One region of the Barnesiella sp. B2-R-119 genome, then DNA from elsewhere that is predicted to be linked to it. Evidence: riboswitches for the same ligand, from Rfam matches in the RefSeq annotation. Region 1 holds a riboswitch; each other region holds the start of a gene.
What was found. Region 1 has a riboswitch for cobalamin ahead of NBH06_RS11515 (uroporphyrinogen decarboxylase/cobalamine-independent methonine synthase family protein). Riboswitches for the same ligand answer to the same signal wherever they lie in the genome.
Positions count from the first base shown of each region.

Region 1 (8,232 bases):
GCGAGAGTGTAATTATTTCGATAATATCCACTCCTTTACCTTTGGGTGCTGTGCGGGCCGCCATCATGATTTGTTTAGCGGCTTCCAGCACAATCTCTTTTCGAATGTTCCGTTCGTTGTAAATCATGTTCGTATTTTCGCATTTTATGCAAAGATAGCGCAAAAGAAGGCAGAAACAAATTTATTTGATTGTGCGGTGCGCTGCTCTTTTGCTTCTGAAACAAAGATAATCATTCTTTTATGAAGTAACGATTCCTATATTCGGGAAATTTTGAATTTTTTGATTGAAGGTTCTACTTTTTTCTTGGTAAAGGGAATAATTTTTCTTATCGGTTTGCGTTTATATATTGTAATGGCTGCATTCCGGGGAGTGATTAATTTTACATTTTTGTTTTTTGTAGAACTTTTTTATGAAAGAATAGTTATATTTGTAAATACGAAGATATATTAATTGATAAATAGAAAAAGCCATGAGTAATGATATTACCATAACATTTGATGATATTATTAAACAGTATCGGACCCTCGATCTATCGGAAGATATATTCCGGTCGATGATGGCGGAGGATAAGCAATTGGAGGCCGATTATAAAGAATGGTGCGATACGTTGGGTATTCCAGAAAGAAAAGGGTTTGCTTATTACTATGAAGAATATATAGAACAACAGGACTCTATTTGGGATAGTTTAGATGATCATGATGAATAAATGGCTTTTGAATACCGTTCGAAAAATTTTAGATAAATCTTGAATGCTTTTTATATAAAACATTTTATCGGGGCGGTCGTCTATTATAGTTTTTGTTGATAAACAGGTGCTTAGATCAATTGCAGATTTCTTGATTCGCTTCTCCTTTGTTGAAAAATCACATTTGAGGTAAAAAAGTATCATTATCGGATAATAAAGTACTTTTTTGCGCTATTTTTTTACTATTATTTTGTAACGTAAATTTAATATCATGGTTATGCTTAAAAAACAGCTATTCATTATTTCTTTATTATTCGGTGTTATATCGTCTGCTATGGCTGCTGATCCGGTAAAATTATACGGTCAGCTTCAAGTAAGTGGAAATCAACTTTGTAGTGAGCAGGGAGAGCCTGTCGTATTGCGTGGCGTTAGTTATGGTTGGCACAATTTGTGGCCTCGATTTTATAATAAAAAATCGGTAAAGTGGCTGAAAGAGGATTGGAAATGCACCGTATTGCGCGCTGCGATGGGAACTTGCATAGAAGATAATTATATAGAGAACCCCGAACATGCTCTTAATTGTATAAATGCGGTTGTAAAGGCTGCGATTAAAAATAATGTGTATGTAATCATAGATTGGCATACTTATTATCCACAGAAAGAAGAGGCAAAGGCTTTCTTCTCGATGATGGCTCAGAAGTATGGAAAGTATCCACATGTGATTTATGAGATTTATAACGAACCTATGGAAGATACTTGGGAGAGTGTGAAAGAGTATGCAACCGACATTATCACCGAAATAAGGAAATATGACCCCGATAATATAATATTGGTAGGAAGTCCGCATTGGGATCAAGATTTACATTTGGTTGCAGCCGACCCTTTGCAGGGTTTCAATAATATAATGTATACGCTCCATTTTTATGCGGCTACCCATAAACAGGAATTGAGAGATAGAGCTACTGCTGCTTGGGAGCAGGGGATCCCTATTTTCGTATCGGAATGTGCCGGTATGGAATGTACAGGTGACGGTCCATTGGACATTGAAGAGTGGACTCGCTGGGTAGAGTGGATGGAAGCTCATAAAATCAGTTGGGTGAATTGGTCAATTTCGGACAAAAACGAGACTTGTTCGATGTTGTTACCGAGAGCCGACAAAAACGGTGGTTGGGACGAATCTCTCATTAAGCCGGCCGGTCGCCAAAGCCGCAAGTTTATACGGCAATATAACGAGGCTGTATATCGCACAAAGAAAGAGAAGAAATAATATCAAAATAAGATTGTTAATTTTAAATTTATTACAAATGAAAAGAAACCTGTTTTCTTTCCCACGTTCTCAAATGGTGGGTAAAATGCTCAGAGCTATGTCGTTTGTAGTGGCTGTGTTTTGGGCAACGACCGCTATGGCGGACATAGTGGTGAAGGGAGTAGTAGCCGATGATTCGGGCTTACCTATTCCCGGCGCTAATGTTACCGAGTTGAATTCGAAAGGTAACGGAACAATTACCAATGTAGACGGACAATATTCGATTGTGGTGAAAGGTCCTAAATCGGTGTTACGTTTTTCATTTATCGGATATGCAAAGGAAGACGTAACCGTGGGCAATAAAACACAGATCGACGTGCAGTTGAGCGAGGATTCAAAATCGCTCGATGAGGTTGTTGTCATCGGTTATGGTACGATGCGTAAGAAGGATTTGTCGGGAGCCGTCGCTTCTATCAAAAGCGAGGATTTAATGATCGGTAATCCGACAAGTTTCAGCCAAGCCCTACAAGGAAAATTGGCTGGTGTGCAAGTTAATTCTAACGATGGTGCTCCCGGTTCGGGTATGAGCATTACCTAGGCTACTTCAACAGCTTCTTGTGGTAAGATAACGGTTTCGATGACTGTATTGCTTAGGAACATTTCTTTGGGAAAAACATTTTCGACGGTTTTCATTCCGTTTAAATAAGCTTCGCCACCCGACACGATTTTACTATTCAGCATATCGAGATATTTCAAAGAAGGAAGTTCTCGAATCGTTTTTATGTCCGAGCTATTTAAATCGCCTTGTAAAATAAGTGTTGTGATCGTATCGGTTGTGGCAGGAAGCAGAGAGGATAGAGTCCCGGCAACGTCTACTCGGATAACCCCTTCGGGTATATCGGGTTGAGGTTCTCCTTTTTCAGCGATTATTCTCATGGCGTTGATATAGGAAAATCCCAAAGTGTTGTTACTGCTTTTACCGATAGTCAATACAACGACTCCTTGTGCCGTGGGTTTTATGCCCTTTACGGTAGCGACCGACGAAGTGTTGGAAGCTGCATCGATGGTCGCACTTCCGCTATTTTCTCCCGCATAGGTATAGGTTGTTTCTCTATTTCCATCGCCTGCCCGAGAACCGAAAGTTTGGAAAGAATAAGTTGCAGTCGGGTTTAAGCCAGATATTGTCAAAACGGGATTTTCTCCATTGGAGCTGAAATTACTTGTCGAAATGGCTGTGTTCATGTCCCAAATAGCGGAGTTACTGCCGTTGGTGGCCGCATGGGTAAAACCGGTAGTAATTTCTATCGAAACGGTCGTTGCGTTTCCAGTGGAATCATTCAGCATGTCGACTCTATATCCGCTGGCTTGGTTGTTAACATTATTCCAGCTATCGAGTCCGGCTTCGGCAGGACCGAAGTTAATATAGATGGGTGTCGTAGATATTTCTATCGGGGTACTCCCTGCTATTTCGGGGATATTGGCATTTTTGACGATATTAAATAAAATGTCATGAGCGGCATCATTCAAATGCACACCGTCACCTGAATCGTATTCGGGGCGTATAAAGCTATATCCGTCTTCGGTCGCTATGGGAGTGTAGAAGTCGAGTGCGTATTCGCCATATTTATTCAATATACTATCTGTCAGTTCTTTGAATTGATCTCTTGCTGCTTGCTTCCAAATGTCGGGTTGATGTTCTTCGCTGTATGGACCATCATACTTTTCCCCGAAATTATGGGGCTGTGAAGTGGTAATCCAAACTTTTACACCAGCAGCTTTCGCCAAATCTATGATAGTGGCGAAATGTTTCATTTGCGTAGCGACAGGAATACCGTTCGATACATCGTTGGTGGGCATGTTGATAATGATCGCGTTCGGCGACAGGCTGAGCGCTTTGGTAATATTTCTTTCTGTATCGACTTCGAGAATATGGTTTCCCGTGTTGTAGGGATTGGTTCCGGTCGGCATGATTGCACATGTGGTATAACCACCTTTGGCCAGATTGGTAACCGTGTTGGTAGGGTCTATCGATTGCAGGTAGGTGCGATACTGATTTACCCAAGCTCTATTGGAGTCGGAGACGCCTGCTCCGGCTGCTGTCGATGAGCCTAATACGACAATTCTGGTTCCTGCATCGGTAAAAAACATAAAGCAAGAAACCAGTAAGAAGCATAATGTACTGAGGATTGTTTTTTTCATATCCGTCTTCATGGTTTAATTAATAAATAATATTTATCCACAAAGATACGGGCGTGTACTTATATAAATAAAGTACTATTTTAATAAAGTATGATATTAATATAACAAAAAAAATATGTTTCGGCTTATTTCTTGATTCGACGTGAGGCCCTCGTCATCGTGAAGGCTCGTTTGTAAAAAATGAATATAGGTATAGTTGCTCCGACAGCTAATGCGAATAAAACAGAGACTGTCGTTATACCGTTTTTGAAAATCTCCAAAAGGTAATGGATTGCTTCGTTATCGTTATTACTGCTTTGAAGGAATTTGATAAGAGAAAATACAGTGCGATAGGCATACATTCCCGGTATCATCGGTAACAATGCCGGTATGTAGAGTACCGTGGCCGGGCAGAAGAGCTTGTAGGCAGAAAAATGGCTGAGAAGCCCGATAGAAAATGCTGCGATGAATGATGCCGAGGCTAAATCTAATCCGGCGTATTGCAGTAGTACGAATCGTATGCTGTGGCCGATAGCAGCGAGTATGGCTGTACACGGAATAACTCGACGAGGAGGATTGGATATAACCGAAAAACCGATTGCCGCTATGGCTGCACCGATGGCATCGGCAGCTACGGAACCTATGAATTGCCATTCTGTCATAATAGTTTTCCTCCCATCATCAATAATGTGATAGCCATTCCAAATGCAATACAAATAATTAGTAAAAACGCATTGATGAGTCGTGCTGTTCCTGCCAATACATGACCTTCGATAATGTCGATAATCCCATTGATTAATGGAACACCGGGAATCAAATAGAGTACACTAGCACCGATAGCTATATCCGGTGTGTTTCCCCATTGCTGCCACATAGTTACCGAGGCTATTAAAGAAGCGACAAACGCCGATATTGTAAATATAAAGTAGTGATTGATATGATGTTTCCCTAATACTTGTTTGATGCGAAATCCGACAAGAGTCGCAACAAAAACCGCTGCAACGGCGATCCAGTCTCCACTGAATAACCGGCAGAAAGATGCATTAGCGAATCCCACTAATACCCATACCAGCCATGCATTTAATCGAGGTTTGCTTGTAATGGCATGATATTTTTCCCATAGCTGGTCGAGAGGGAGATGGTTATCGTAGGCTTCCCAACTGAGAGCGCTCAAATCGGAATTGATTTCGAAGTTTATAGCGCCGGCTTTTGCTGTGTTTACCATACTGTATACATGGGTATTTTCCTTATTCCGCAAAGTCATTATGATTGTTTTGTGAAATAAGGTCATGTGTGCTTCAAAACCGAACGATTCGGCTATACGGGCTGTATTGCGTACAATTCTCGACGTATGTACTCCCGAAGCCATGAGACATGTAGCATATTCCGAAAGGAACTGCGATACGGCTTTAAGTTCTTCGTGTATACTGTTCACCTTTGTTGTATTGACTGATTTTTCGACGTGCAAAGATAGTGAAAGGTGAGTGCAAAGGCAAGCGGAAATTGCATTTCCGACTTGACTATGCAGAACCGCATCCTATTTTCGCATACTGTACAAAGATAGTGAAAGATAAGAGCAGGATAAAACAAATATATTTGTTTTTCATGTCGAACCATACTCTATTTTCGATTCAATCGCAAATTCGTGGGGGGGTAGACTTTTTGCATATATAAAGGTAGAAAAACCGGGAAGCCCGTTCTATTCTCCCCAAACGGTTTTTGCAATATTTTTCATTGTCGCTATTTTGTTCCACATTTCTTGTTCTGAAATCGAGCTGTTTCCCGATAAATTCCTGAAATTGCCTTGACAACTGAGATGAAGAGACTCCAATGGTAGAAGGCGTGCAGCGTTTTCGATATGATGAGTGATAGTGCTGGTAGATATCGGTTGGCTGCTTGAAGTCGATACAAGCCCTAATATAACGTCTTTGCTTTGACAATGTTTCAAGATGGAAAAGTCTATATTTTCATTTTCCCTATTACCGAAGTCGAAAGCTATGGCATTCGCTTGCGTAGAGAGTAGTATTTCTGCTATTTTTTCTCGATCTCGGGTATTCCACCATTTCTCGTCGAATTGTAAGGATATGCACATATCGTCGGGCTTGTCGTTTAAGCAGAGTTCGGTCAAACGAGCAAGTACGGTAGACAGAGATGCGAGGTCGGTATTATTTGCTTCGGATATTTGTTGAATATCGCAGCCTCCCGTTAAGTTCCAAGTATAGTCGCTGAATTGTAGGAATCGGCATCCCATATTGTAAAATTCTCTAATTACTTTTTGGTAGGTCTGTGCAATATCATGGGAGAGCACTTCGATGTCGGGATAATATCTTCCTGTATTAAGACGGTTCTCAGGACGGATTAATTCGGCTAATAAAGTCATTGGGGACGGTAGTAGAGCTTTTGCATACATGTCGCCTCCGATAATTCCGGTCAAATAGGTAAAGTGCTCTGTGACAGGTGGCGTCGATAAAAAATGATTGTCGAAGTCTATTTTCCCGCATATAACAGATTTATCATTTTCTTCTGACGTATCGTTTGGTTCTGTTTCGTGCCTGGAAATGTTTTGAAGATGATGAAAAAAATCCGTGTATCCGTTTGATCTATAATCTCCATCGGTAACGCATTTTAAACCTATCTGTTTGCATGTGTCGACAATGTGTTGGATTTCTTTATTTTCGATTTCCAGTAATTGTGCTGCATTTAGAAATCCTTCTTGAACTTGTTTGCGTGCTTCGATTAATTGCGGTGAATAAACAAAATTCCCAGTTATATCCACACTGTAAGGAATCATTCTTCTCATAACTGCATCATTTTACATATATAAACTATGTTATAGAAAAGCGTGTTTCTATAACATGGTGTATTTTTTTGCTTTCGCAAAAAATTTCTATCGGAAAAGTATTCGTTTTATCTCCTAATCCGCGAAGAGATAAATTTTATTATGTAACCGGCAGGTCTTCTGACTTGTTCTATTTTAGACGCCTTCCCAATCACATTGGATTAGTGGCATTGTAGTTGTTTGTCTAAAATCTATCGAACTACACAGCAGCGGGTCTGTTCGGGATTTGCACCCGATTCCCTTTTCATTGCTTTATCGAACGCGATAAAAGCAAACCGATTACAAGGGACAAAGTTATTTCCTTTATTTTATTTTACAATGTTTTTTCTAAAAAATCTTATATATAGATAGGCTTTCTTTTCTTAGTCTTTGTATTATTCGTAGCCGGCAATTCGGGCTATTAGTAAGGGCACATCGGTATTGTCGAGTTTCCCTTGAAAGTTTTCTGCTCCTAACCCAATCGCATAGAGCGGGACATAACCCGCTGTGTGAGAACTGCAAGACCATGTGATTTCGGCTATTTCGTTGAGAATCGTTTTGGCGGCTTCGGCTATCGGTTCATTGTTTTCATATAGAGATTTTATCAAGTCCCCTTGTTGGTTGTGTATAGTTTCTTCGTAAATTTTTTTAAGATGTGCTTCTTGTTTGGGGGATAAGTCGAGTTTGCTCCAAAAGCCAAAGGCATGGGATAGGGCTTTTTGTATAGTTTCCCATGAAATTTCGGTGTTTTGTTTACGCAGATTTTCTATTTCTTTTGTAAATGCTATTCCACTCATTGTTTGATATTGGAGTGCTTGTAGGTTGAGTGAGTAATTTCCGTTGCCTAATACTACGCCTCCGGTTTCGTGGTCGGCTGTAACGATAATGAGGGTTTCATCGGGATACTTTCTATAAAAATCATAAGCCAATTTTACCGATTCTTCCAAATCTTTTATTTCTCTGAAATTGGTAGCTCCGTCACGGGAGTGTCCTGCCCAATCTATTTTGGAGCCCTCTATCATTAAAAAGAAACCATTTCCTTTTTGTTGCAGAAAGTCTATTGCACATCGGGTGAGATCGGCTAAACAAATATCTCCCGGTTCACGGTCTATGGCGTAAGGGAAGTCTTTTTGGGGAAATAAAATCATTTTGGAGGCTACCTGTGATTGGCGATTGTATTCTTGTATGCCGAGAGCCAATGTATAGTTGGCTTTCGGAATCATATCGTATAGAGATTTTTTTCCTTCTGGCGACGGTTGTGTAAATTTATCTCCTGCATAGAAATCAAATCCGGCGGCGAGCAT
Region 1 is NZ_JAMOKL010000006.1:100,401-108,632, forward strand. It holds gene NBH06_RS11480 (ferredoxin domain-containing protein) at 1-127, opposite strand, end outside; gene NBH06_RS11485 (hypothetical protein) at 471-707, shown strand; gene NBH06_RS11490 (glycoside hydrolase family 5 protein) at 1,021-1,953, shown strand; partial or broken gene NBH06_RS11495 (carboxypeptidase-like regulatory domain-containing protein) at 1,991-2,524, shown strand; gene NBH06_RS11500 (SGNH/GDSL hydrolase family protein) at 2,527-4,131, opposite strand; gene NBH06_RS11505 (threonine/serine exporter family protein) at 4,257-4,772, opposite strand; gene NBH06_RS11510 (threonine/serine exporter family protein) at 4,769-5,545, opposite strand; gene NBH06_RS11515 (uroporphyrinogen decarboxylase/cobalamine-independent methonine synthase family protein) at 5,810-6,910, opposite strand; cobalamin riboswitch at 7,043-7,244, opposite strand; gene NBH06_RS11520 (alkaline phosphatase) at 7,324-8,232, opposite strand, start outside.

Region 2 (8,232 bases), on a different contig from region 1:
GAGCGGTCGAATTGTTGGATTATCTTACGGAAAGAGGCTATCCCTTGTATATATTGAGCAACGGTTTTGCCGAGGTTCAATCCCGTAAATTGGAGTCGGGTGGTATTTCTCATTATTTCAAACGATTGATTCTTTCCGATGAAATAGGTATTACCAAACCCGACCGGCGTTTGTTCGACTATGCTTTGCAGATTGTGGGGGCAGAGGCTTCGGAAACATTGATTGTCGGCGATAATTACGATGCCGATATATTGGGAGCCATGAATGCCGGCTGGAAGACTATTTATTTTAACAGGGATAATCTCGTTATTCCCGGAGCCCGACCCGATTATACCGCTACTTCCCTTTCTGAAATAAAACAAATTTTATGACCGATTGCCAGAATCCATAAAGATGAAATTCTTTCACTGTTTTTCAACGGATAAAACCGCTTCGATGGAGTCTTTCGCCCGGCTCTTGATTGCGATACCTTTGGTCAGTTATGTGCTGGCCGTGTTATCTTTATGGGTAGGTTTGCAAATAAATAGTTTTATTTTTCCGATTGCTGTATGTATATCGGTTTTATGGGAGTGTTCCGATAAGAGAATCCGGGGATGCGTGAGGTGGACCACGACTGTTGCCGTGCTTGTCGTACTGTCGGTTACTCTTGGGTTATCCGCTTGTATTTACGATCGGTCGTTCGACGGTCAATGGTATCATGCTTGTACGATTCGGGAGTTGGTGAACGGGTGGAACCCGATCTATTCTTCTGCGTGCAGCCCTACTCCTATCGATGGGTATACTGTTTTATGGGTAGAGCATTATCCAAGAGGAATCGAAACAATCGCAGCTACGATTGTTTCCTGTATGGGGAATCTGGATGCCGGTAAAGCATTGAATTTATGGTTCGTATTTTCTTCCATAGTATATATCTATTTATTCTTATGTTATTGTTTGCCGACGATGAATAAATATTTATGCATATGGATTGCTTTGGTGGTTGCTCTCAATCCGGTCGTGATTAATCAGATGTGTACCTATTATATAGATTGGACCCTTTATACGCTTTTGGTTATTTTTCTTATTAACATGTATCTCTTTTTTGTGAAAGGGATACAAAGGGCTTTGCATATCGACTTATTGTTATTGTTCTTTATTCCAGCGATAAAATTCAATATTTTCTTTTGGGTCGTGTTGTGGGGAGGAATCTGTTTCTTTGCATTGTTGAGAAAAAGCCGTTATAAACATTCCTTTCGATTGACTGCGGTATGTGCGGTCGTTGTTTTGTCAGGGATTGGTGTTGGTGCATACAATCCCTATCTGACTAATTGGAAAGAGCACGGTTCTCCTGTTTATCCTCTTTCGGGGAATGGTAAAGTCGATATTATGGATTGTCAGGTATTGCCGGCGATACGAGGAAAATCTAATGCCGAGGCGGCTTTAATATCGGTGGCTTCTAATCCTTCCGACGATATGCTGTCCGAAGACATACATGTGTTCGGGATTTCTAAAATCGATATTTTATCATCGGTCGCGTCTGATGTTCGAATCGGAGGATTCGGTATATTCTTTTTCGAAGCGATTTTGTTGTCTATCGTTTTGTTCGTTTGTACGGGGCATATTCGTCGTATGCGTTGGTATCTGTCGGTTCTTGTCGGGTTGCTCGTCTCATTGGTTATTCTTCCGTCGGGGTGGTGGGCTCGATATGTCGCCTTTTTCTATCTATTCCCGTTCGTTATGCTGTTTTATGCCGAACGGTTCGGGTTGAAAACCCGTTTCTCCCGTGGACTGCATATACTGATTCTTTCATTGCTTTCTGCCGACATTTTTATCTGTTTGTCTGGCTTAGCGGTCAAGAATATCGTGTATAAGGAAACGATAGATTATGTGTTGGAAAAGATGGAGTCTTCGCCGGGAGAGGCGAAGCTGTATACCCGGAACTACTCGTTTCTCGATAAATTGGAACGGCGTTCGATTCCATATAAATTATTCCCCGATACGGAAATGAAAGACAAGCTCGATATTCCTTGTCCTATTTATATGAATAGGACGGATTTCGATTTTGAAACCGACCAGCCGTGGATATTATCGCTCCGTCCTTCGTTTCAATTAAAGTGGAGCGATAATAATCGGTACGAGGGGCAAGACGAATGAGTTTCCGTCATGCGGGTTTAACTTGTTTTTTTGCTTTTTTTTCTTCCCAACTGAATGACCGGAGCTTGTCTTTCTCGGTTATGGTGCGTATAACCCGACAAGGATTTCCTCCGGCGATGACGTTGGACGGAATATCGTTTGTGACGACACTCCCGGCAGCAATGATACTATTGTCTCCTATGGTTACACCCGGAGTGATGGTAACTCCTCCGCAGATCCATACGTTATTCCCGACCGTAATAGGCCATGCGTATTCGAGCCATTCGTTTCGTCGCTCGACATCGGAGGGGTGACCTGCCGTATAGAAGCTCACGTTGGGGGCGATGAACACGTTGTCGCCTATGGTGATGGGAGCCTCGTCGAGCATAACGCAATTGTAGTTGGCAAAGAAATTTTTGCCCAAGTGAATGTTATGCCCATAGTCGCAAAAGAAAGGCGATATGATTATGAATTTTTCGGGTGTAGTACCGATGATTTCCCGAATGAGTTTTTCTCTTTCTTCTAATTGAGAGGGCCTCAGATGATTGAGTTCAAAAATTTTATCTCGGGTAGATAGCAATTGTTCGATTAGTTCGGGGATTACGGCATCATACAATTCCCCCTTTTCCATTTTCTCTTTTTCTGTCATATTTGTTTATTCTTCATTTATAAAATGAACTCCGTCTACTTTGGATAAACGTTTTTTTAAATTGTCCATCAGCGAACGGCGTATGCGTAGGGTCATCTCGCAATCCATATCGAATATTTGAGATACGATGGTGGGTCCTTCTTCCTTGACGATACGCATAACTTCGTTCATCAGAGGGTATTCGAATCCGAAATGTACCTCGTCTTCGACTTGCCGTTCGATTATTTCGTTCGCGGCAATGGCTTCGGAGGCGGCTTCGCGATAGGCGACGATTAGTCCGCTCGTGCCTAATTTTATTCCACCGAAGTATCGGACGACGACAATGAGAATATCGGTTAGTCCCGCCGAATTGATTTGTCCGAGGATAGGTTTTCCGGCCGTTCCCGAAGGTTCTCCGTTATCGTTCGAGCGAAAATCGGCTCGTTGGGGCCCGAGCATATACGCCCAGCAGACATGACGAGCATCGTAATACTCCTTTTGATATTTTTCGAGTTGCTTTTTGACGTCTTCCACCGATGAAACCGGTATGGCGAATGCAAGGAATTTACTCATCTTTTCTTTATAAATTCCTTCCGAGGTGCGCGATATGGTGAGGTAGGTATCGTCCATAAAAAAAGAGCTTACTTTAACGAACAAAAGTAAGCTCTTTTCTGCGAATACGCAAGTGTCAATATTTGTGTTCGTTGCTTTCCATTTCTTGGGCAGTGATAGGCTTGGCATCCATAGCTCGCCAGACGTAAACGATATAGGCGAGAACAAATGGGATAAGTAACGATACTATACTCATGGTTTTCAAGGTGAACAAGCTGGAAGAACTGTTGTAAATCGTCAGTGAGCTTTGCATGTCTACGGACGAGGGATAATAAGCCGTATGGTTATATCCGGCGATGAAAAACAGACTGAGAACTACTAAGATCGTTCCTATGCCCGAAAACCAGATTCCTTTTGTGAAGTGTTGACCGAAAACGGAACGGATAAGGGCGTATAACACCAAAACGACTCCTGTCAAAAACAGAATAGCGACCCACGGCATTTCCACGAAATTGAAGAAATATTTGTAGGGACGAACGGCGATAATGCCCGAATCGGTAGCTACTTCATAGCCGTCGGCCAACAGGGTCGCTGTAACGAACGACAGGAAGAGAATAACGAATAAAACGCCGTTGAATAATACTTGTTTCCGGGATTTCTCGAAAATGCTGTCGTTCTTGATATTGTTCATGAAATATAAGGCTCCTTGCGTACGGGCAAGAAATAGAACAGTAAATCCGAGCAAGAGATTACGGACATCGAGAATAGCTTCCAACCCGTGCCAATCGTTTGTCCAACTGCTGATAACCGGAGAGCCTATGGTTGTCAAGTTCCCTTTGTCGACGATAAAGTCCGACCCTGTAAAAAACGAGCCTACGGCTATACCTAATAATACGGGACCGACGATACCATTGATTAAAAGAAAGGTGTCGTAGGTCTTTTTCCCGAGGAAATTCCCGCTCTTTGAACGGTATTCGTATGATACGGCTTGTATGATAAAGCTGAACAGTATGGCCATCCATAACCAATAGGCTCCGCCGAAACTGGTCGAATAAAATAGAGGAAACGAGGCGAAGAACGCTCCTCCGAATACGACGAGGGTGGTGAACGTAAATTCCCATTTGCGGCCTAAGGAATTCACCATCATGCTTTTCTCGGTTTCGGTTCTACCCATGACTGCCAATAGGGATTGACCGCCTTGTACGAACAACAGGAATACCAATAATGCGCCTAACAGCGATATAAGAAACCACCAGTAGTTCTGGTAAAATAATTCATTCAGTTCCATAGTTTTTTATTTTTGTTCGGTTCCTTTTTTTATTTGTTTCAACATGATGCCTACTTCGGCGATCAACAGTACGGTAAACAGTACGGTAAACATCCAGAATGTCGTTTGCACCGAGGCCACTTCGATGTTAGAGATCGCTGCGAAGGTAGGCATGATATCTTGTATTACCCACGGTTGGCGTCCCATTTCCGCTACGATCCAGCCTGACTCCAAGCAGACATATCCGAGAGGAATCGTTAGAACGGCAATCCATAGCACCCATTTCAAATTTTGCAATTTCTCTTTATAGGATAGTACCAAAATGAAAATAAAGAATAAGAGGAAATAGCCTCCTAAAATAATCATGATGTGGAACGAATAGAATACGAACGGCACATGTGGAATGAGCTGTTCTACCGAGTCGATATATCCGTAACCGAAATATTCATAGTTTGCCTCTAACCTTGTTTTGGCTTCGTTCATGGCCTCTGTGTCGTTATCCTTTCGGGCGGCGTTGAAGTCGGCGAGAGCTGCGATGGCTAAACGGCCTCGCTCCATCTTTTCTTGGGCGGAAAGAGCGATGATTTCCTCTCCTTTCAGATTTTTGTCGACGTAACCTCCGTTAATAATATCGTTGATTCCGGGAACGAATCCGTCAATTTCCCGGGTCGCCAAGATGGATAACAGTTTGGGTATGGGTATGTCGAAAAGAAATTCTTTCTCGTCGTTGTCGTATTTCTTGTCGGGATTGAGTATCCCGAAAGCGATGAGTTCTTGTCCGTTTTTACCGTTGTAAACTCCTTCCATAGCCGCCAGTTTCATAGGCTGCTTGTCTGCGACCTGATAAGCGGAACCGTCGCCCGTGTAGGCTACGATGAGCGTGCCTATCAATCCTACCCAAGCTCCCACACGAATGCTGTTACGGGCTAAGAAATTCTCCCGGTTTTTAATCAGATACCAAGCGCTTACCCCCACTACGAATATACCGCCCAATACCCAGCCGGACGAGACGGCATGGAAAAATTTGTTGACAGCGACGGGTGAGAGTACCAGTGCCCAGAAATCGTCCATAACGTTTCGTGCAGTTTCCGGGTCGAATTTCATACCCACAGGGTATTGCATCCATGAATTGGCCACCAATATCCAAAGAGCCGATATGGTAGCGCCTATTGCCGTGAGCCATGTAGAGGCCAAATGGAATCTTTTGCTGACTTTGTTCCAGCCGAAAAACATGACTGCGATGAAAGTCGCTTCCATAAAAAAGGCCATAATTCCTTCTATGGCAAGGGGAGCTCCGAAAATATCGCCTACGAACCAGCTATAATTCGACCAGTTCGTGCCGAACTGAAATTCGAGGATAATACCCGTTGCTACTCCGATTGCAAAATTGACTCCGAAAAGGGTCATCCAATACTTGGTAATCGTTTTCCACCGTTCGTCGCCGGTACGGTAATAAATGGTTTCCATTATACCCACGATTACTCCCAGTCCCAATGTAAGGGGAACAAATAGCCAGTGGTAAATGGCGGTGAGTGCAAATTGTGCTCTCGACCAATCTACAAGGGAAAAAAGATCGTTCATGGTTACTTATGATTGTTGATTTTTAGGATTATTCGGAGTAATGAGATTCTCGATGACTTGGTTGGCTCTCTCCTCGTCGGTATCGTATTTCTGTTGCAAGATATTGGGGAAAAAGAATAACCGCAAGATAAAAAACATGATGAACAACTTGATGAGGATAATTGCCCAAAGAGTTTTACCTAAGGTCATGTTTCGAAATCCTTCCATATAAAATCGCCAGATTTTCAGAGGGATACTATTGTTTTTCAAAATCTTGTTTTCCTCCATGCGTATTATCTTCAACGAATATGTTCACAATATTCGGTAAAATTTATGATTAATACAAATTTGTACACATTATTTTTCGGATAAAATAAATTTCTATTTTTTTGAAGTAACGATTGGATTGTATGTTTGGTTTGGAATATTTTTAATAAAAAATAGAAAGGAGTCGATAATTTATGTTACCTTTGCAACGCATTGGTTTCAAAGCCCCGGTCGGGGTGTAGAATGAAAAGGGAATCGGGTGTGAATCCCGAACAGTCCCGCTGCTGTGAACTCCAAAAAAGGTTCCGAGAATACTGAAAGCCACTGATTATGACGATTGGGAAGGCCTCGGTTACCGGAGTAAGTCAGAAGACCTGCCATGCTGTTTGTCATTAGCTTTCGTGGGGTAGAGCTTGTGAATCTGCGGAGTAAATATAAAGCCGCTTGTTTGCATGGATTTTTAGGCATTATACCCGAAGGCTGTTTATGAAAGGATAGGCCGATGAAGACTTTTTATCGATGTGTGTGGGGTATGATGGTGTCGCTGCTTTGCGGTGTGGGACAAGCGAATGCCGATTCTTCTTCTCTTGACTCGATACAGACATTGGGAGAGGTAATGGTTACCGCCAATCGGTATAACGAAGTGATTCCTTCGCAGAAGCTCACCGGAAAGGAACTGAAAGCGTTGAATAGTTTTTCGGTCGCCGATGCCATACGTTATTTTTCCGGTTTGCAAATTAAGGACTACGGTGGCGTGGGAGGATTGAAAACTGTCAACATTCGCAGCATGGGTACAAACCACATGGGTGTTTATTATAATGGAATTCAGTTGGGAAATGCTCAGAACGGACAAGTGGATTTGGGCAAGTTTTCGCTTGAAAATATAGAGGAAATATCGTTGTATAACGGTCAAAAAAGCGAGATATTCCAGTCTGCTCGGGAGTTCGGTTCGGCGGGCTCTATCTATTTGACGACACGTCGCCCTAAATTTAAACCGGGAGAAAAATCGCATTTGAAAGCATCTGTGAAGGCCGGGTCATTCGATTTGCTGAATCCTTCGGTTTTGTTTGAATATAAACTTAGCGAGACGGTCAGCATGACATTCAATAGCGAGTGGATCAATTCGAGCGGGAAATATAAATTCCGTTACCGGCGGGTGACTCCTTCGGGAGAGACGGCATACGATACCACGGCTACCCGTAAAAACGGAGACATCGATGCCGTTCGGTTCGAAGGAGGATTGCAAGGTTACTTGCCCAACGGTTATTGGAAAACCTATGTTTATCATTATAGTTCCGAGCGGGGGATTCCGGGGGCTATCGTCAATAACGTGTGGCGCAACGGAGAGCGTTTGTGGGACCGGAATTCTTTCGTGCAGGGTGTCTATCAACAGGATATTACCCGCAAATATGGGATTAAGGTGAATGCCAAGTATGCTTTCGATTATACCCATTATATGAATAACGACGATAAGCTGATGCGAGTCGACAACCAGTATAAACAACGAGAGGTTTATGTATCGGTAGCCAATAAGTATTCGATATTCAGAAATTGGGACGTCTCGGTGGCATACGACATGCAGTGGAACGGTTTGTCGGAGTACATGTCGGCCGACCGGTACACGCACTGGATTTCGGCGGCAACGGCTTTTTCTCTTGCCGACCGTTTGAAAATGCAGGCCAGTGTTTTGGCGACTTTGGTCGATGAGAAAGCATCGGGACAAGTAAAAGCGCCTAATAAAAGTAAAGTGACTCCGGCGGTATTTCTTTCTTATCAACCGTTTAAAAAATACAATTGGGTGTTTCGCGCTTTTTATAAACAGATATATCGCATGCCCACCTTCAAT
Region 2 is NZ_JAMOKL010000005.1:113,297-121,528, forward strand. It holds gene NBH06_RS10805 (YjjG family noncanonical pyrimidine nucleotidase) at 1-371, shown strand, start outside; gene NBH06_RS10810 (hypothetical protein) at 394-2,133, shown strand; gene NBH06_RS10815 (sugar O-acetyltransferase) at 2,141-2,761, opposite strand; gene NBH06_RS10820 (IMPACT family protein) at 2,768-3,370, opposite strand; gene cydB (cytochrome d ubiquinol oxidase subunit II) at 3,429-4,580, opposite strand; gene NBH06_RS10830 (cytochrome ubiquinol oxidase subunit I) at 4,587-6,140, opposite strand; gene NBH06_RS10835 (DUF4492 domain-containing protein) at 6,147-6,407, opposite strand; cobalamin riboswitch at 6,584-6,782, shown strand; gene NBH06_RS10840 (TonB-dependent receptor plug domain-containing protein) at 6,889-8,232, shown strand, end outside.
Region 2: another riboswitch for cobalamin. It lies ahead of NBH06_RS10840 (TonB-dependent receptor plug domain-containing protein); the one in region 1 lies ahead of NBH06_RS11515 (uroporphyrinogen decarboxylase/cobalamine-independent methonine synthase family protein).

Region 3 (8,232 bases), on a different contig from region 1:
CTTTGTCTTTCAATGCTTGAACGATACGCCCAATTTGTTCGTCGATAAAAGTAATATTGGCATAATAGTGTCGCTTGGAATTACGGACATATTCATTACCGAAATTTCCGTAAGGGGCATCCGAGGCAGCCTCTTCGGGATTCAACCGCTTTGCGTATCTACCGCACCAATCTCCTATCGCCGGGTCGGGAACATCGACGTTATCATACATATCCAGAAAACGTTGCGGCGGATCATACGGACTGTGAGGACGGGCAAAAGACACTTTGAGGAACAAAGGACGGCTTTCGGGGTCATAATGGCTGATGAGATTGCAAGCCATTTCGCCGGTCCAGTACGTGGGATGTAGTTTTTCATCTAATTTGTAAACCTCAGCACCGTGATCGTTCCACCAAATGCCTGTTGCATCGGGATTCTTCCCGGGAGCTTGCACCTGAAACCACTGTCGATAATCACTGGTAAAATGGGGGTCTTGCCTGCGACCGCTCTCATCTAACAACGTTCCGTCAAATCCGTGTTTCACCCGCTGGGGATACCAATGCATTTTCCCGATACCAAAGGTGTAATAACCGGCATCTTTCAACATTTGAGGCATCTCGTACTCATACTTCGGCGCTACCCGTCCATATCCTAACATTCCGTGATGCCACGGCGACATTCCGGTCAACAATCCGGCACGGGCGGGCGTGCTGCTGGGACAAGACGAATAGGCATTCATGAACAAAGTTCCTTCGTTGGCAAGTTTGTCCAAATGAGGGGTAATGACAAACTCATTTCCCATACACCCCACAGCATCGCCCCGCTGTTGGTCGGTCATAATCAATATAATATGGGGCTGTTTTTGTGCATTCGCAAATGAGGAGCAAAATCCGGCAGAGAGAGCCAATGTGCATTTCAGGTTAGTCAAGGCATTCATAATTATCGTTTATTATCACACAAACGATACAAAAATATGATTTCCACAAGTCAAAAACAATAAAACCTCGGAAAACTCTACCGGTATTCCGACAAATGCAATATCCGTTGATTACTGCTGCCCCGGAAAGAGAGAGCCGGATCAAAGAGCGATTGGACGAACGGACCATCGACAAGGGTGTCGATATAGTCGAGACAGGGACGGCGGGTCTCGTCTTTTAACAGGGACTCGTAGGTATAGCCGGTGTAACACCAGACGTTTTTGTGAGTTTCCTCTTTGAGGCGACGGAGCAGAGCCAACAACGCAAAAGGGTTGTAGAAAGGGTCGCCGCCCGAAATGGTGATTCCATCGAGAATGGGATTGTCGTTTATCTCGGCGACGATACGGGAGAGAATAAGCTCCGTGAGCGGCTCGCCGGCCACCGGACTCCAACTGCCGGGATTGTGGCATCTCCGGCAATGATGGGTACAACCGGCCAGATAGATGGCATAGCGTACCCCGAAACCGTCGGAGATAGTCTCGGGGTAAACATTGATGATATGAAGCGGTTCCATTATTTGTGTTTCACACGGTCACGCTCTTCGGCCTGCTTAGCGGAATTCCACGATTCGAGGCTTCCAGTGAGGTAACCTGTAATTCGTCGCATGCGCGATATATTCTCACTCTTGCAAACCGGACATTGCGTATAGATGACACCTCGGTAACCGCACGAACGACAGGTATCTACCGGGTGGTTGATCGACCCGTAACCGATTCCTTCGTCGTGCATCACTTTCACGATTTTGAGAATGACAGAGACATTCTTTTTCGCTTCGCCGTCGAGCTCGACATAGGTAATGTGCCCACCTTTCGTGATAGCATGAAAAGGGGCTTCTTTCTTGATTTTCTCTACAATACCCACTGGTTCTTTCACATCGATATGGAACGAATTTACGTAGTAGTCCCGATCGGTCACGCCCGGAATAACACCGTAACGTTTGCGGTCCATACGAGTGAAACGTCCCGAAAGCCCTTCGGCCGGAGTAGCCAAAACCGAGTAATTGAGATTGTAGCGGGTCTTGTACTCCTCGACAACATTGTTCATCACTCGTATGGCATCATAGAGTGTGTTCCATGCCTCTTGGTTATGAGCATGGCCTTCGCCGTAAATAGCACACATCGCATTGTGCCCGCCGATGAACCCGATACCCAATGTCCCGCTATCGATGACATCGCCCACCTCGTCGTTGGGTTGTAGCTTGCCACCACCTTTCCAAACGTCGTTGCCCATCATAAACGGGAACTGACGGGCAAGCGCTTTGCGCTGATATTCATAACGCTCGTAGAGCTGCTCGGCAATCATCGATGCCACACTGCGCACTTTCTCCAAAAATAGAATACGGGCTTCCCGACGAATAGCATGCTTGTCGCCATCGGGGTGCAACTCCTCAGCCTCCCGCCGGGCCTCTATTGCCAACCGGGGCATATTCATCGAAGTAAAGGAGAGATTACCCCGCCCCCACGAACTTTTAACACCGTGTAAATTCTCGAAGACCCTCGTACGGCATCCCATCGTCGCCACTTCGTAACGAAAACGGTCGGGATCATCGGCTTTCCAAAGGTCGTTTTTGTTGTATTCGGTATCTAAAAAGAGGAAATTGGGGAAAAGCGAAGTAGAAGTCGTGCGACAGGCTTCGAGCAACAGGTCGAAATTAGGCGCCTTGAATTTGATTTTTCCCGCCATCGCACCCTCGAAATCGGCCATCGCGGCATCGTAATCCTCATCGGTGTAAGAGACACCGTCTTTTACCTTAAATATCTGTATGGGGAATACCGGGACTTCACCGCTACCAAGCCCCTCGACAGTCGCCGAAAGCAACTCCCGCATGACCATACGGCCTTCGGCCGAAGTGTCCGTCCCGTAATTTATCGAACTGAACACCACTTGATTACCTCCACGAGAGTGCATGGTATTGAGATTGTGAACCAACCCCTCCATAGCTTGATGCGTATCTTTACGAGTCATCTCGTAACTTTGTCGCCAAGCGGTATCGAGTTCGGCAGCAGAGACGCTCACCCCTATCTCTTTCAAACGCTCGCCCAAAGCGGCTTTCTGTTCTTCGGTCATATCGATCGAAACGATTTCTTTCCGAAACAAATCTTTCAACGCCGGCATATCTTCCATTCCGTGCAAACGACAAATAAAGCCCACCCCGTTTTCGAGATGCTTGCGGAAACTCTTCAAGACGCCCGGCGCCATAAAATGGTCGAAAGCCGGAATGGATTGCCCGCCGTGTTGCTCATTTTGGTTGGTCTGGAAAACGATGGTGGCCAACGTGGCATAACTCTGTATGGACTGCGGCGTACGCACCGTACCGTTCTTGGTATGGAATCCCCGGTTGAAGATGTCCTCCAAATCATATTGTACGCAAGTGGTCGTCTTGGTGGGATAGTAATCGAGGTCGTGAATGTGTATGTCGCCTTCCCGGTGTGCCCGTCCATAACGAACCCCGACCAAATATTTATAGGCATAATCTTTCGTGACCTCCGAGGCGAATGTCATCATTTGCCCTGCCGGTGTATGAGACGACATATTGGCATTGCTCAGGTTTACGTCGTTCTTCTCGACCGCCACGATACCGTCCATCACCTGCTTCATCGATGTGCGCTTTTCACGTTCCTTGGTACGCCACTCCCGATAAATGATAAATTTCTTCGCTACCGAGGGATTGCGCATCATCAATTTGCGCTCTACCAAATCCTGAATCTCCTCTACCGAGATATTCTCCCTATCAATGGCAGCGGCAACCTCGGCCGTAACTTGTTTAATAGAGGTCTCGTCGTCGTTCATACCGTCGGCACGATAGGCCTTAGCGATAGCCCGCTCGATTTTCTCAATCGAGAAGTTCTCTTTGGATCCATCACGTTTCGTAATGGTAATACATGCATAGTCCATGCTGATTGTTATTAAAGATTCGATACTGCGAACGCCTCCTCGAACGTTCATTTGCTTCTCTCCCACTTCGGCAGGTCTTCTGACTTTTCCCAATCCGAAAACGCCTTCCCGATATTCAGAAACAGATTCTTTATCAGTGGCCTGTGTCAACGGACTTTTGCAGGAATTACAGCAGCGGGACTGTCCGGGATTCTCACCCGATTCCCTTTTTATCGATTGTGCCTCACAGCGACAACCGAACCGAAATGCGAGTGTAAAGGTACATAAATTCTTTCCAAGAAAACAACAAATCTACACACAAAAGTTTCCTGTTTTGGAAAACTTTTAGAATTATTTTATCAAGAAAGTTTCCCAAAACAGGGAATTATTGCCCATCAATATAGCACTTTTATTTTTTCTGAAACTGCCCGAAAAGATAGTGTTTTCATAGAGTCTCTCAACTTTACTTGTCGGTTTTCTTACTATTACAAGCGAGGTCGATAATCAGTGAGAATATCGGCTCAGTAGGAAATCTAAGGGAATTGCCCTTTTGCACAACCATAAAGTGAAAAGCCCGCCCTTCTCCCCCTGCGTTTTGCCATGTAAAATATAGGCAAAGTGGCACGTAGTGACAGAGGGAGTAATACTACAAAAATACTATATGCCATCTTTCCAACCCCTCTCCTTAGAAACTATTGTTTCTTCGGTGTCTCCTCTATATGGCTAACATAGTACCCCGTAATACTACGGGACACGGCAGGGGAGGAGATTGCAGCCCAATCCGTTCCCCTTGCTGCGTTTTTTCAACCCCTCCGTCCTTCGGACACCTCCCCTATATTTTGCTGTGCAAAACACAGAGGAGGAGTACACTTTGTATAGAAATTTAAGCAAGAATCAACCTTTCACCGAAAAGTCCGGAATGTGTTTGTTGACAAGTGGTTCATCGCTAAAATTCATGCCTACCCTACGGATTTTCGGCTGAACCGTAAAAGGCGGTTCAGTAGATACTGTCGGAATCTAAGGACGTTCATCGAAAACAAAAGGAGGAATACGTAGAAAACGCTATTCCTCCCTATTATAAAAGTACCCAATCGATTTTACAAAATGAGCATGGCATCGCCATAAGCCCCGAAACGATAACCTTCTTTCAATGCCGATCCGTATGCCTCCAAAACGATGTCATAACCACCGAACGCAGCTACCATCATAAGCATAGTGGAAAGGGGCATGTGAAAGTTCGTCACCAAATTGGTTGCCACAGTGAAATCGTAAGGAGGGAAAATAAACTTATTGGTCCAACCGTCATACGTTTTCATGTGTCCCCCCGTACTTACAGCACTTTCTATCCCTCGCATCACCGATGTACCCACGGCACACACTTTACGACCCTCGTCCTTAGCATGGTTCACGAGTTCCACCAATTCGGGAGTCACTCTCATCTGCTCGGAATCCATCTTGTGTTTCGTGAGGTCCTCGACATCGATTTCACGAAAATTACCCAAGCCGGAATGAAGGGTGAGGAACCCGTAATCGATTCCTTTAATTTCCATTCGTTTCAACAGCTCACGGCTGAAATGCAGACCGGCGGCCGGAGTGACAACAGCACCTTCGTTACGAGCAAAAATATTCTGATACCGATCGGCATCCATCTCTTCTACCGGACGGGCTATATAGGAGGGCAACGGCATTTCTCCCAACTTGTAAAGAGCTTCCTTAAACTCATCGTGGGAACCGTCGTAAAGGAATCGTAACGTGCGCCCTCGCGAAGTCGTATTGTCGATTACTTCGGCCACCATAGAATCGTCGTCGCCGAAATAGAGTTTATTTCCGATACGAATCTTACGAGCCGGCTCTACCAAAACGTCCCACAACCGATTCTCTTCGTTCAATTCCCGTAACAGAAAAACCTCTATCTTAGCTCCTGTTTTTTCCTTATTGCCGTAAAGACGAGCCGGAAAAACTTTGGTGTCGTTAAACACGAACACGTCTTTCTCGTCGAAGTATTCGATAATTTCCTTAAAAATGCGATGTTCTATTTTCCCCGTCTTCCGGTCGATTACCATCAACCGGGATTCATCACGGTTTTTAGCTGGATATTGAGCGATTTGCTCTTCAGGTAGTTTGAATTTAAATTGGGACAGTTTCATATCTTTAATTATTATTCTTTTTTCTCTTCTTCCAAAACGGGTTCCACGTCTATATGGTCTATCATGTCGGCGACCTGTTCGACCGAAAGGCAATCGGCAAGAGTCACGTCGCCCACTCGTGTACGGATCAATCCCACAAGGTGGGCTCCACTACCGAGCGCCTCTCCGATGTCACGAGCCAAAGCCCGAATATAAGTTCCCTTGCTGCACACGACCCTGATTTTGATTTCGGGCAATTCGCAAGAAAGCAACTCTATTTCGTCGATAACCAATTCTTTGGGCTTCAAGTCGACCGCCTGCCCTTTACGGGCCATATCGTATGCCCGGCGGCCATCGACTTTACAAGCCGAATAAGAGGGCGGTATCTGCATAATCGAACCGACAAATCGAGGTAAAGTTCGCTCTACACTTTCACGGGTGATATGTTCATGGGGATAAACGCCATCTATCTCTGTTTCCAAATCGAACGACGGTGTCGTCGCTCCCAGACGCAAAGTCGCTATATATTCTTTGGTCTGATATTGAAATTCTTCTATCCGTTTCGTCGCTCGTCCCGTGCATATAATCATCACGCCCGTAGCCAACGGATCGAGAGTTCCCGCATGCCCCACCTTCAATTTTTTTTGTTTGATGCGGCGGAGTATACGCACCCGTATGCGCTTGACCACATCGAACGAAGTCCAATGAAGCGGTTTATCGATATATATGATTTCGCCTTCGTTAAAGTCCATATCGGCGATATTAGTGAACAAGCGAATAAATTATAGCACAAGCTCCCATCGCCACACAATAGATAGCAAAATACACTAATTTGCCATTATTGACTAAACGGAGCATCCACTTACACGCCAAACACCCCGACACGAATGCGGCAAGAAATCCGATAATCATCACCGGTACGGACAATCCCGACTCCGCAGGAGAAAACCCTCCTTTCATCAAATCAAGAAGAGCCTCGCCCAAAATAGGAATAATCACCATAAGAAACGAGAATCGGGCCACCTGTTCTTTTTTGTTTCCCAGCATGAGTCCGGTCGCAATAGTCGTACCGGAACGCGAAAGTCCGGGTAAAACGGCTACCGCCTGCGAGAGACCGATGATGAATGCATCTCGATAAGATATATCTTCTTTCACCCGAGGCCGGGCATAATAAGCGAATGTCAACAACGCCGCAGTTACCAGCAACATGATGCCGACCAATAACAAACCGTTGCCAAAAAACGATTCTACATAGTCTTTCAGAAACAGCCCTACGATACCTACCGGTATCATGGACAAAGCTATTTTTGCCAGATATTTCGTTTCGCTATTCCACGTAAAACGGAAAAGTCCACGAAACAAAATCTCCACTTCCTTCCATAGCACAACAATCGTACTACATACTGTCGCCGTATGCACCAACACGGCAAAAGTGAGGTTTTCTTCACCTTGTATACCGAACAATGCATTCGCGATTTCGAGGTGTCCGCTGCTACTTACCGGCAGATATTCGGTGAGCCCTTGCACGAGGCCCAATATAAGAGATTCTAACCAAGTCATAATGTGATCAATGAAAATTAACGATATTATTTCGAATTACGCATGATCGCATAGACCATGAAAACGAAACCTGCAAAAGCTATACCGGGCGCCAACACGATACGACGGAAACTAAATATATCGGGGTTATAGGCCTCCGGTGTAGTACCGGGCCCCAGCATAAGCAGGAAACCGACGACGATCACAACGAACGCCACAGCTATAAGTATAATATTAGTCTTGCCGAGGGCAAACTCCGTTTTCTTTTGCTCTCCCGGAACAACGGACTCAGATTTCATTTTCTTAGATTCCATACATAAAAGTTTTTTCAAATATAATACAGGTCATCTCTATCCATACGAATATAACGATTAACAGCCCAATAAGCCGAAACCGCCGTTAAGATAATCCCTAAAATCAAAACCGACAAAAAGACCAATACCATCATGGGAACAGACAGCAGGGTCGTGAAGTTCTCCATCTCGGACATCAGATAATATATGCAACCCGAAAGCAACAACATAGCTATTACCGATGCAACGATACCGTTGATCACATTGGAAACGATAAAGGGCCGACGAATGAATGCCGGTGTAGCCCCCACCAGTTTCATCGTGTGGATAAGAAAACGCTTGGAGTAAGCTCCTAATCGAATCGTATTGCTTATCAACGCAAACGAAATGAGCATGAGAACTATCGCCAATGCCAATAACACCAGTCCTATACGACTCATATTG
Region 3 is NZ_JAMOKL010000004.1:341,641-349,872, reverse strand. It holds gene NBH06_RS09790 (arylsulfatase) at 1-916, opposite strand, end outside; gene nrdG (anaerobic ribonucleoside-triphosphate reductase activating protein) at 994-1,470, opposite strand; gene NBH06_RS09780 (anaerobic ribonucleoside triphosphate reductase) at 1,470-3,851, opposite strand; cobalamin riboswitch at 3,904-4,111, opposite strand; gene queA (tRNA preQ1(34) S-adenosylmethionine ribosyltransferase-isomerase QueA) at 4,928-5,977, opposite strand; gene truB (tRNA pseudouridine(55) synthase TruB) at 5,989-6,708, opposite strand; gene NBH06_RS09765 (undecaprenyl-diphosphate phosphatase) at 6,719-7,516, opposite strand; gene NBH06_RS09760 (DUF3098 domain-containing protein) at 7,543-7,809, opposite strand; gene NBH06_RS09755 (cell division protein FtsX) at 7,824-8,232, opposite strand, start outside.
Region 3: another riboswitch for cobalamin. It lies ahead of NBH06_RS09780 (anaerobic ribonucleoside triphosphate reductase); the one in region 1 lies ahead of NBH06_RS11515 (uroporphyrinogen decarboxylase/cobalamine-independent methonine synthase family protein).

Region 4 (8,232 bases), on a different contig from region 1:
TCGCCGGAGGCGTAATACCCTATGGCAGTAGGGACTTAACTAATAATTTATCATATACTTCTTCTCAGAGTTCATTTAACAATCTTAGTACTATATCCGCCGCAACGCACTATATAAACGCCAGCGGGATAAGCAGACATGTCAATAGCTCCCGATCCTTCTACGAGTTGTTTCATCACGAGAGTACCGCTCATGTTATAAACAGCAGCCTCGACCAGCTGAGCCGACTCTACACGAACAGCCCCGTTAGAACGGTCGTAATAAACTTTCATCTGAGCAGCCACACTTTCTTCAACTGACGAAGGCTCGGTCGAAACGGTAAGTTTATCGAGACAAAAATACGTCGGCGTATTGATGCCATAATCACCCGTATCGCTCGACTCCATCGTAAAGTAAATCGAAGCAATCTGTCCCAATTCACTCAAATCGACCCATTCCCAAGTATCGTTCAATTTCCAGTCGTCGGCATTCTCAGAACGGTAATCGGCCAAATAATATTCCACGGTTCCTGTCTCTGTGCCTTGCTCATCGATACCGTGAGCAACTAATTTAAACCAATCTCCCTGCTCGAATTTAGTCGAATATGGATTCCCCTTCTCAATAGCATAATAGACATAAGGGTTGTTGCATACATAACACCCTACGGCATAATATGGAGCGGAAGTGTATACCTCGCAAGTCTTCGCATCGGAGGTCGATTCGGTATAGGCATCCCAATATGCCCCTAAATAGGGAGTTCCCTCACCGGCAAAGCCTCCCTTAGCCATACAGCCCCATTGATCATCGGTACCTGCCGATGCCGATATGGCAGTTACCTTGCTGGCAAAGAATCCATTTGAATAATTGGAATAAGGAGAAGCGTGCGAAAACATAAATTCTTGTGAATAAACAATCGCATCATTATTAAAAACATCTGCCCACAACCCAGTCTCATCATACTCGATAGGGAAGTCTCCCGGATTCGACAAATCTAAAACGATGTTTTCCGCAAAAACCGCACTGCATACACAAACGGCAAAAACAAGTAATATTTTTCTCATGTCAAAAAAAAATTTAATTAGTTAATATTTATTGTTTGATTATTCGAATATACTCAGTTCTATCGTTTGCACACACCGACAACACATAAATACCTGCCGGTAAAGAAGATACATTCAAACGAGACTCCGACTCGACCATCGTATCGCGATAAACAGCTACACCTCGAAGATCGAATACGGTCAATTCTGCGCCAACACAAGCTCTCACCGTCAGAATATCCCTGACAGGATTAGGAGAAGCTACGATTTTCAAACTTTCTGCCTCCTCGATTCCACTAACTTCGGTTACATGTACCGAAACCATTTTTGTCTCTACCCGCCCATTCGAATTGACCGCTAACGTGAAACTCGTATCGCCCAATTTCTCGCCGGAAAGAATCAAATCATATCCCTCGATTCGGGCAGAAAGAATAGAGGGGTCTTCTACCTTGACTGTCGAAACGATCGCCGCAGAAAGATTATCGGCATCGGAAACACTCTCTAATAGCGAAATTTTTACAGGAGAACTACCCACCGACAAATTATCGGAAATAGAGATAACCGGATATTCATTATCGGGGAATACCGGCATAGCCGGGAACCAATAGTATTTCTCAGGAAGTAACGTATTCAACAGCTCGCCATTCGTCCCGTCCACTATGTGAATCCAATTGTTCATGTAATGGGACAGATAACCCGATTCCGTAGAAATTACCACGACATTATCGGTCTGCGGGTCCACTCTCAAACCCGCGCCATAGAACATCTGCACATACTCCCCGTCTTGATCGGGCAAAGTAAAAAACGATGCATTCAATTCATCGGTATCTATATTATAGCATACGACTTTATTTTTACTTTCATCGGCAAAATAAAGAAGGTTAGATTTATATGCTGCGCATAAACTCCCGGCATTCCATGCCCCCCATGTATCGGCGACCCGACAACCGGAAGGTAACGGCCGAGCCCAAGTTTCGAACGAAACCGGATTTATTCTAACCAACGCATTCCCATCGGCAGCCCAAATATTTCCGTCTCGCCCCAACACAAGTGTCGCGATAGACGGAAGGTCGATAGTAGTTTGTAAGGTGTGGTTTTCGGCATCGATCACCAATACGCCCTCCGATTGCTTCGCAGCAAAGACATATTTACCGGCTCGAACCATAGAACCTATCTGACCCGAATAAAGACCTTCGTCATTCGAGGTCCCTTCTATCACATCGCCGACCTTCATGTTTTCAATATCGAAAACAAAAATTCCCGATGAACTTCCTATATATCCCGTCTTCTCATCTACACCCAAAAAGGAACGGCCGTCACCGCCGCCTATTTGATCAAAAGCCACTATCTTTTCCAACGACAAGGCATCGGCCACGACCAGTCGCCCCCCTGTCGATTCTTCTTCGGTCGACTTCGCCTGTTTGGAAATCAAAAAGAATTTTTCACCGTAAATCGTTCCGAACTGCGTTGTGACACCCAACTTCTCATCGGGATTCTCCCGACGGAATACCCGGTAAAACATTCGGCCATCATTCGTCAGGAAATTAATGGTTCCGTTATCCCAGCCATACCAATCTTCATTGACAAAAAATATCCCTTGCGAATAATCGACAGCTTCCTGTATATATGATTCTACCGCTACGGCATTGGCATAATCCGGTGTATCGCTACCGGATTTATCGTAATAAAATATATAGGTATATCGATTTTGTATCGGCATTTTATTGATTTCGGTCTCAGCCTCGTTTCCGCTTTCGCTTCGAGCCAAACAATGCCATGCTCCATCTTCCGAGACCGAAGGCGAATTCCAGTGGTCCTCTTTGTCGACACACTCCCATTTTTTGTAATTGTTCGGAGTCGCTGTAAACTGTCCCGTAGCATTATACTTAGGATAGGTCGTATCGCCGCCGACAACCAATGCAACGGTATTCTCTCCATTCAGGTCGAAACCCAATCCATCGACCGTGTAACCACCTTGCCGACGCATCAGAGAAAACAAACGAGGATCCGTTTTCACCACATCGTTCAACATTTCCACGATTGTAGTTTCCTCCTCCCCTTTATAGCCCCACGCCAACGCTCCGGGCGTTTTCCCGTCGTTCCAAGCGATGACTAACATGGCTTCGACATTCCCTTCTCCTATCCAATAATTTATATCCGAAAAGGAAACGGCACGGACCGGCATAGACCAACTGCCGAAAAAAGCTAAAAAAAGAAGTAAATATTTTCTCATCTTTCTATTTTTTTGGAAAGATGTCCCGGAGCCGAAACTCCGGGAACATCTTCGTTTTACTATTTCACAATCATAGACTTATCGCCTACAATCTTCTGGTTTTACATAAACTTTCGAAACTTCGATCGAACCGTCCTCATACACAGTTTTCACAATATTGATACCTTGCACGGGTCGAGGCAAAAGTTTCCCGTCCACCGAATAATATTCACGCAAACGCACCTCCTTTTCGACAACCGGTTCATCGATACCGGTAGCCGTCGTTACCTTGAACAATATGCTAAACTGTTTATCCGACGTTGTCAATACCAAGTAGTAATAAGGATCGTTCGGCAAATCTTCTCCTTCACGAATTACGGTCACTTCGTTACCGGAGTACGAAACGGTCAACTCCTGATCTTCGACAGGGAATCCGCTACGTATCAACATGGCCGAAACGCTATCGGTATTAACGACAGTCCGATTAAACTCTATCACGAAAGTTTTCGTATCGGGTTTAACGTCCAACGCTTCCCCACCATCGAAACTCATCGACGGAGTAGTCGATACTATTTCCAATTCATCTAACCACGGCATGATTACGAAATCCTTCCAATAGGTGGTCTGGGCATAGAATTGACAAGTTTGGGCAGGGACATAAATCCGGCAGGTTATCGGCACTTTGGTAAATGTATTGGAACTTGCACCGGTCGGCGGTGTATTGTTAATATAGATACGTTCCAAAGAAGAACAACCATTAAACGTATAAGTGGAAACCGAAGCTATTTTGCCATTGGCAACTACTTTCTTTAACTTAGCATCATTGCGGAACAAACTCGATCCCAACGTAGTTATCCCTGTTCCCAAAACAGCTTCTGTCAAACTGGAACAGCCATAGAATGCCGAAGCTCCCAAAGAGGTTACTTTATCGGAAAGATTTACCGAAGTAAGACTTGTACAACCGTAAAATGCATTCGTCCCGATAGAAGTTATCGATTCGGTAACCGGCAATGATTTCAAGCCCTTACAATTATAAAAAGCAGAATTGCCGATAGAAGTCACTTTTTCCGAAAGTTCTACATTAACCAAATTCGTACAGCCGTGGAACATGTAATTCGGCACAGAAGTAACTCCACCCCCTATTTTTGCAGATTCCAATCCCGTACAGCTTTGGAACACATAAGTTCCCAGTTTAGTAACCCGATCGGGAATAGCTACCGACGTTAATTTCGTACAGCTTTTGAAAGCATAATCTTTTATCTCAGTAATGCTTGCTGTCAGCGGCAACTCGGTAAAGGCCGTACTTTGGAAAGCATATTTGCCGATCCCAGTAATATTCTCCGGCAGAACTACCGACGTCAAAGCGGAACAGCTGCTAAACATATAATCGGGAATAGAGCTTATACCTGTACCCAAAGTCGCCGATGTCAACTTCGTGCATTTCTCAAAGGCATAACTACCAATCGAGGTCACACTATTCGGAATAACAAGCGACTCGATCGCAGAGCAGCCCGAAAACACAGAATTACCGAGCGAAGTAATCTTATCAGTCAAAGGTAGATCGGTTAACGATGAACAACCTTTAAATGCGCTCGCCCCGATTTCGATTACCGACGGATAAGATATCTGCGTTAACGCAGAACAAGTATTAAACGCATAATCACTTATTTTTGTCACACCTGTCCCGATAGTCACCGTTTCCAACGACTTGCAACCGCTAAATGCATAGCCGCCCAATTCGGTCACGCTATTGGGAATATTCAACGTTTGAACCGATACACCATAGAAAGCCCTGCTGCCGATCGACTGCAAACCATCGTTAAAAGTTATGGTCGTCAAAGGATTATTATAAAAAGCCCAATCACCTATCGTTCTCACCGTAGCAGGCAAAACAAGAGAAGAAATTTTCACTTTGAAAAATGCACGCTCACCAATAGTTTCGAGAGCACTTCCGAATGTTACGGATTCCAACTTCTCACAATCGCTGAAAGCATAATCACCGATAGCGGTCAAACTATTTCCCAACGAAACGGTAGCCAGAGAAGCACACTTGTTAAAGGCATAGTTACCAAGAGTACTCACTCCGTCGGGTAATACGACCGATTTCACAGCAGTCTCGGCAAATGCATAATCACCGATTGTTTTCAAGGAAGAAGATGAACGCTCCTGTGTACCCAAAGTCACCGTCGCCAAAGAACTGCAACCGTAAAAAGCATAATTGCCGAGCGTTTCGACCCCATTCGGTATCGCAATTTCAGTCAAAGCGGTACAGCCGTTAAACGCAGCTTCGCCAACAGCCGAAACATTTCCTAACCCGACAGCATTCAAAGCAGAACAACCGGCAAATGTACGAGTACCCACCGAGGATACCGTAACCGGCAATTCCACCGATTGCAAAGCCGAACAGCCATAGAAAGCCGAATCGCCCAATAAAGTCAAAGAGCTCCCCAGAGCAGCCGAAGCCAACTTCGTACAGCCCTTGAAAGCCAAAGCCCCTATCGATTCCATATCTGCCGGCATACTTACACCGGTCAAAGCGATACAATTCTCGAAGGCCGAGCGACCTATGCTCTTCAATCCTTCACCCAAAGAGAGGGTTGCCAAAAGAGGACAATCGCCGAAAGCCTCATTACCGATCGAAACCGTTTGCGCAGGCAACTCCACAGATGTCAAACGGCTGCATCCGTAAAATGCCCCTTCGCCGATTGTTTTCAAAGTCGAAGGAAAAGTAACCGAAGTCAATTTAGCACACCCCATAAAAGCCATATCGTCGATACCGACTACTGTGTAAGATACTCCCTCTATCAGGATAGTTTGGGGGATCGTCAAAATCCCCGAAAAAGAGGCATACGAATCGTCATACACCACGAGGGCAGTTCCCGGTTCCTCTCCCGGAACGGCTATTACCGATTTATCGCCGACAACGAGCGTAACCGTATCGGTAGAAATCGTATCGAGCATGTTGCTCACCACACAATAATAACGCCCGGCATCGGAAGTTTCCGCCGAAACGATCGAATAAGACGACGCTTCGGCATCTTGTATGGAGACTTCGTCTTTGTACCACTGGAAATACAAACTATCGCCTTTGAACTCAGGGGCAAAAGTTACCGCTTCTCCCGGAGAAACCGTCACATCTTCGGGTTGAACTTTCACAGAAGGAGCTGTCGGCCCGTTTTTAGGAGCCGGCGCAAGAGGTTTCCACGGTTGAGACGACATGTTTACCGAAAAATTCCAACCGTCCCAACAACCGTCAGTCAATTTACGGCCCGTAATTCCGGTCCCGGAGTATCCCCAGGGATCGCTATCGCTCGATTTCAGCCAATAAGACCAATACCCTTGATACCAGCCCGATTGCCAATAGTCCTCGGGGTCGGTACAAGTCCAACCGTCATATCCATACGACGAAGATAAGATTACCCCGTTCTCATCAGGGGAAAGTGTTACTCCGTCCTTAGTAATAGAAAAATCGCCACTCTTGTTAACATCGTACCCAAAACCCGATACAGTGCTACCATACGCCGTTCCTGTTTCGGTCATGATGAAAAAACGAGGGTCGGAAGCGGCAATTGCACGCGCCATCGTTTCACCAGTAGCTTCACCGTCCCAACGGAATCCCCAAACCAACGCCGATGTTTCACTCTCGGCATTCCATTGTACGACGAACGCAGCGCGGTTAGCCCCTTCGCCAGACCAGTTTTCGATCATGTCCATCGTGAAAGTTCCATCGGCAATCGCCCTCGGCGATACCATCTGCGGCTTTGCCGTAGGGTGCGGACGACCTTGCACAAGGACTTGTGCAGGTAATTGTAAAACCGCAAACAGCAATACCATCAAAGCATAAATCTTTCTCATCTTTGTTAAACTTTTAAGTATTAAATAAAAAACAAATAGTTCTTTCCCATTCAATACTTGCAAGATACACCACTTATATGCCTCCAAAACTTTCCCGGACTTCCCGGCGTTTTTTGTCACAGCTCATACCTCGCAAGCTTTTCGGACAATACACACGGCAGGTCTTCTGACTTACTCCGGTAACCGAGGCCTTCCCAATCGTCATAATCAGTGGCTTTCAGTATTCTCGGGACCTTTTTATGGAGCTTACAGCAGCGGGACTGTTCGGGACTTACACCCGATTCCCTTTTAATCGGCGGACCTTTTTCAAGTAGCCGAACCTGTGTGCACTATATTTTTTTAAGTTATTTTCCTCTCGTTTCTTTCTATTTTCTCATAGTCACTCTTCTATATGTAAATCGGTAACACCCATTACTTCGGTCGAACATTCGCCCAACCAACCGTTGAATTGGTTCACTCCCGTATAAATTTTTATGAAATCGACACCCGGTAAATCGACCGGATTACCTTCGCTATCCACCGCCCAATCGATTTTAAAATTGGACTTTTCGCTACTGTTGGGGTGATTATCCGCATAACCCCAATCGTATGCGTAAAGGACATAATAACTCCCGTTTCCACTCTCATCGACAGCGTTATCGGCAAGCCGGCTCCCTTTGAAAGTTATCGAACTGTCCGAAATCCATTGCGGATAATACGGTTGCTTATGGAAAGTGAGTTGCGATATATATCCTATATTCCCATGATTATCGGTCCACCGGACATACGTAGAATCCGTGATATTCGGATTGGAACAAGTCACCGGCTCCTTGTTTTCATCGGGTCGATAGTAGGTTATTTCATAATTCTTCAAAGTCTCCTTTTTATAATATTCGCTACCGGCCAACTCGTACCATTCGTCATCGGGAATGCCATTCCCGTTCGTATCGACCGAGACCATCACTATCCCGGGTTCGCTGCTACCTCCCAACGGGGCATCGGGACGAGGATTGTCATTGGCATAAAATGCATTACCCAATATTTTAAAATCATATTCTCCCGGCCGATTGACAATCGTATGGTCGAAACCGACGACAATATATCCGCCGTAGCCACCCAACGAGACCATCGTACGGGCATCGTATGCCAAACAATCTTCGACTTTCT
Region 4 is NZ_JAMOKL010000005.1:123,812-132,043, reverse strand. It holds gene NBH06_RS10865 (DUF4465 domain-containing protein) at 72-1,040, opposite strand; gene NBH06_RS10860 (DUF5074 domain-containing protein) at 1,069-3,252, opposite strand; gene NBH06_RS10855 (leucine-rich repeat protein) at 3,331-7,086, opposite strand; cobalamin riboswitch at 7,226-7,426, opposite strand; gene NBH06_RS10850 (cell surface protein) at 7,466-8,232, opposite strand, start outside.
Region 4: another riboswitch for cobalamin. It lies ahead of NBH06_RS10855 (leucine-rich repeat protein); the one in region 1 lies ahead of NBH06_RS11515 (uroporphyrinogen decarboxylase/cobalamine-independent methonine synthase family protein).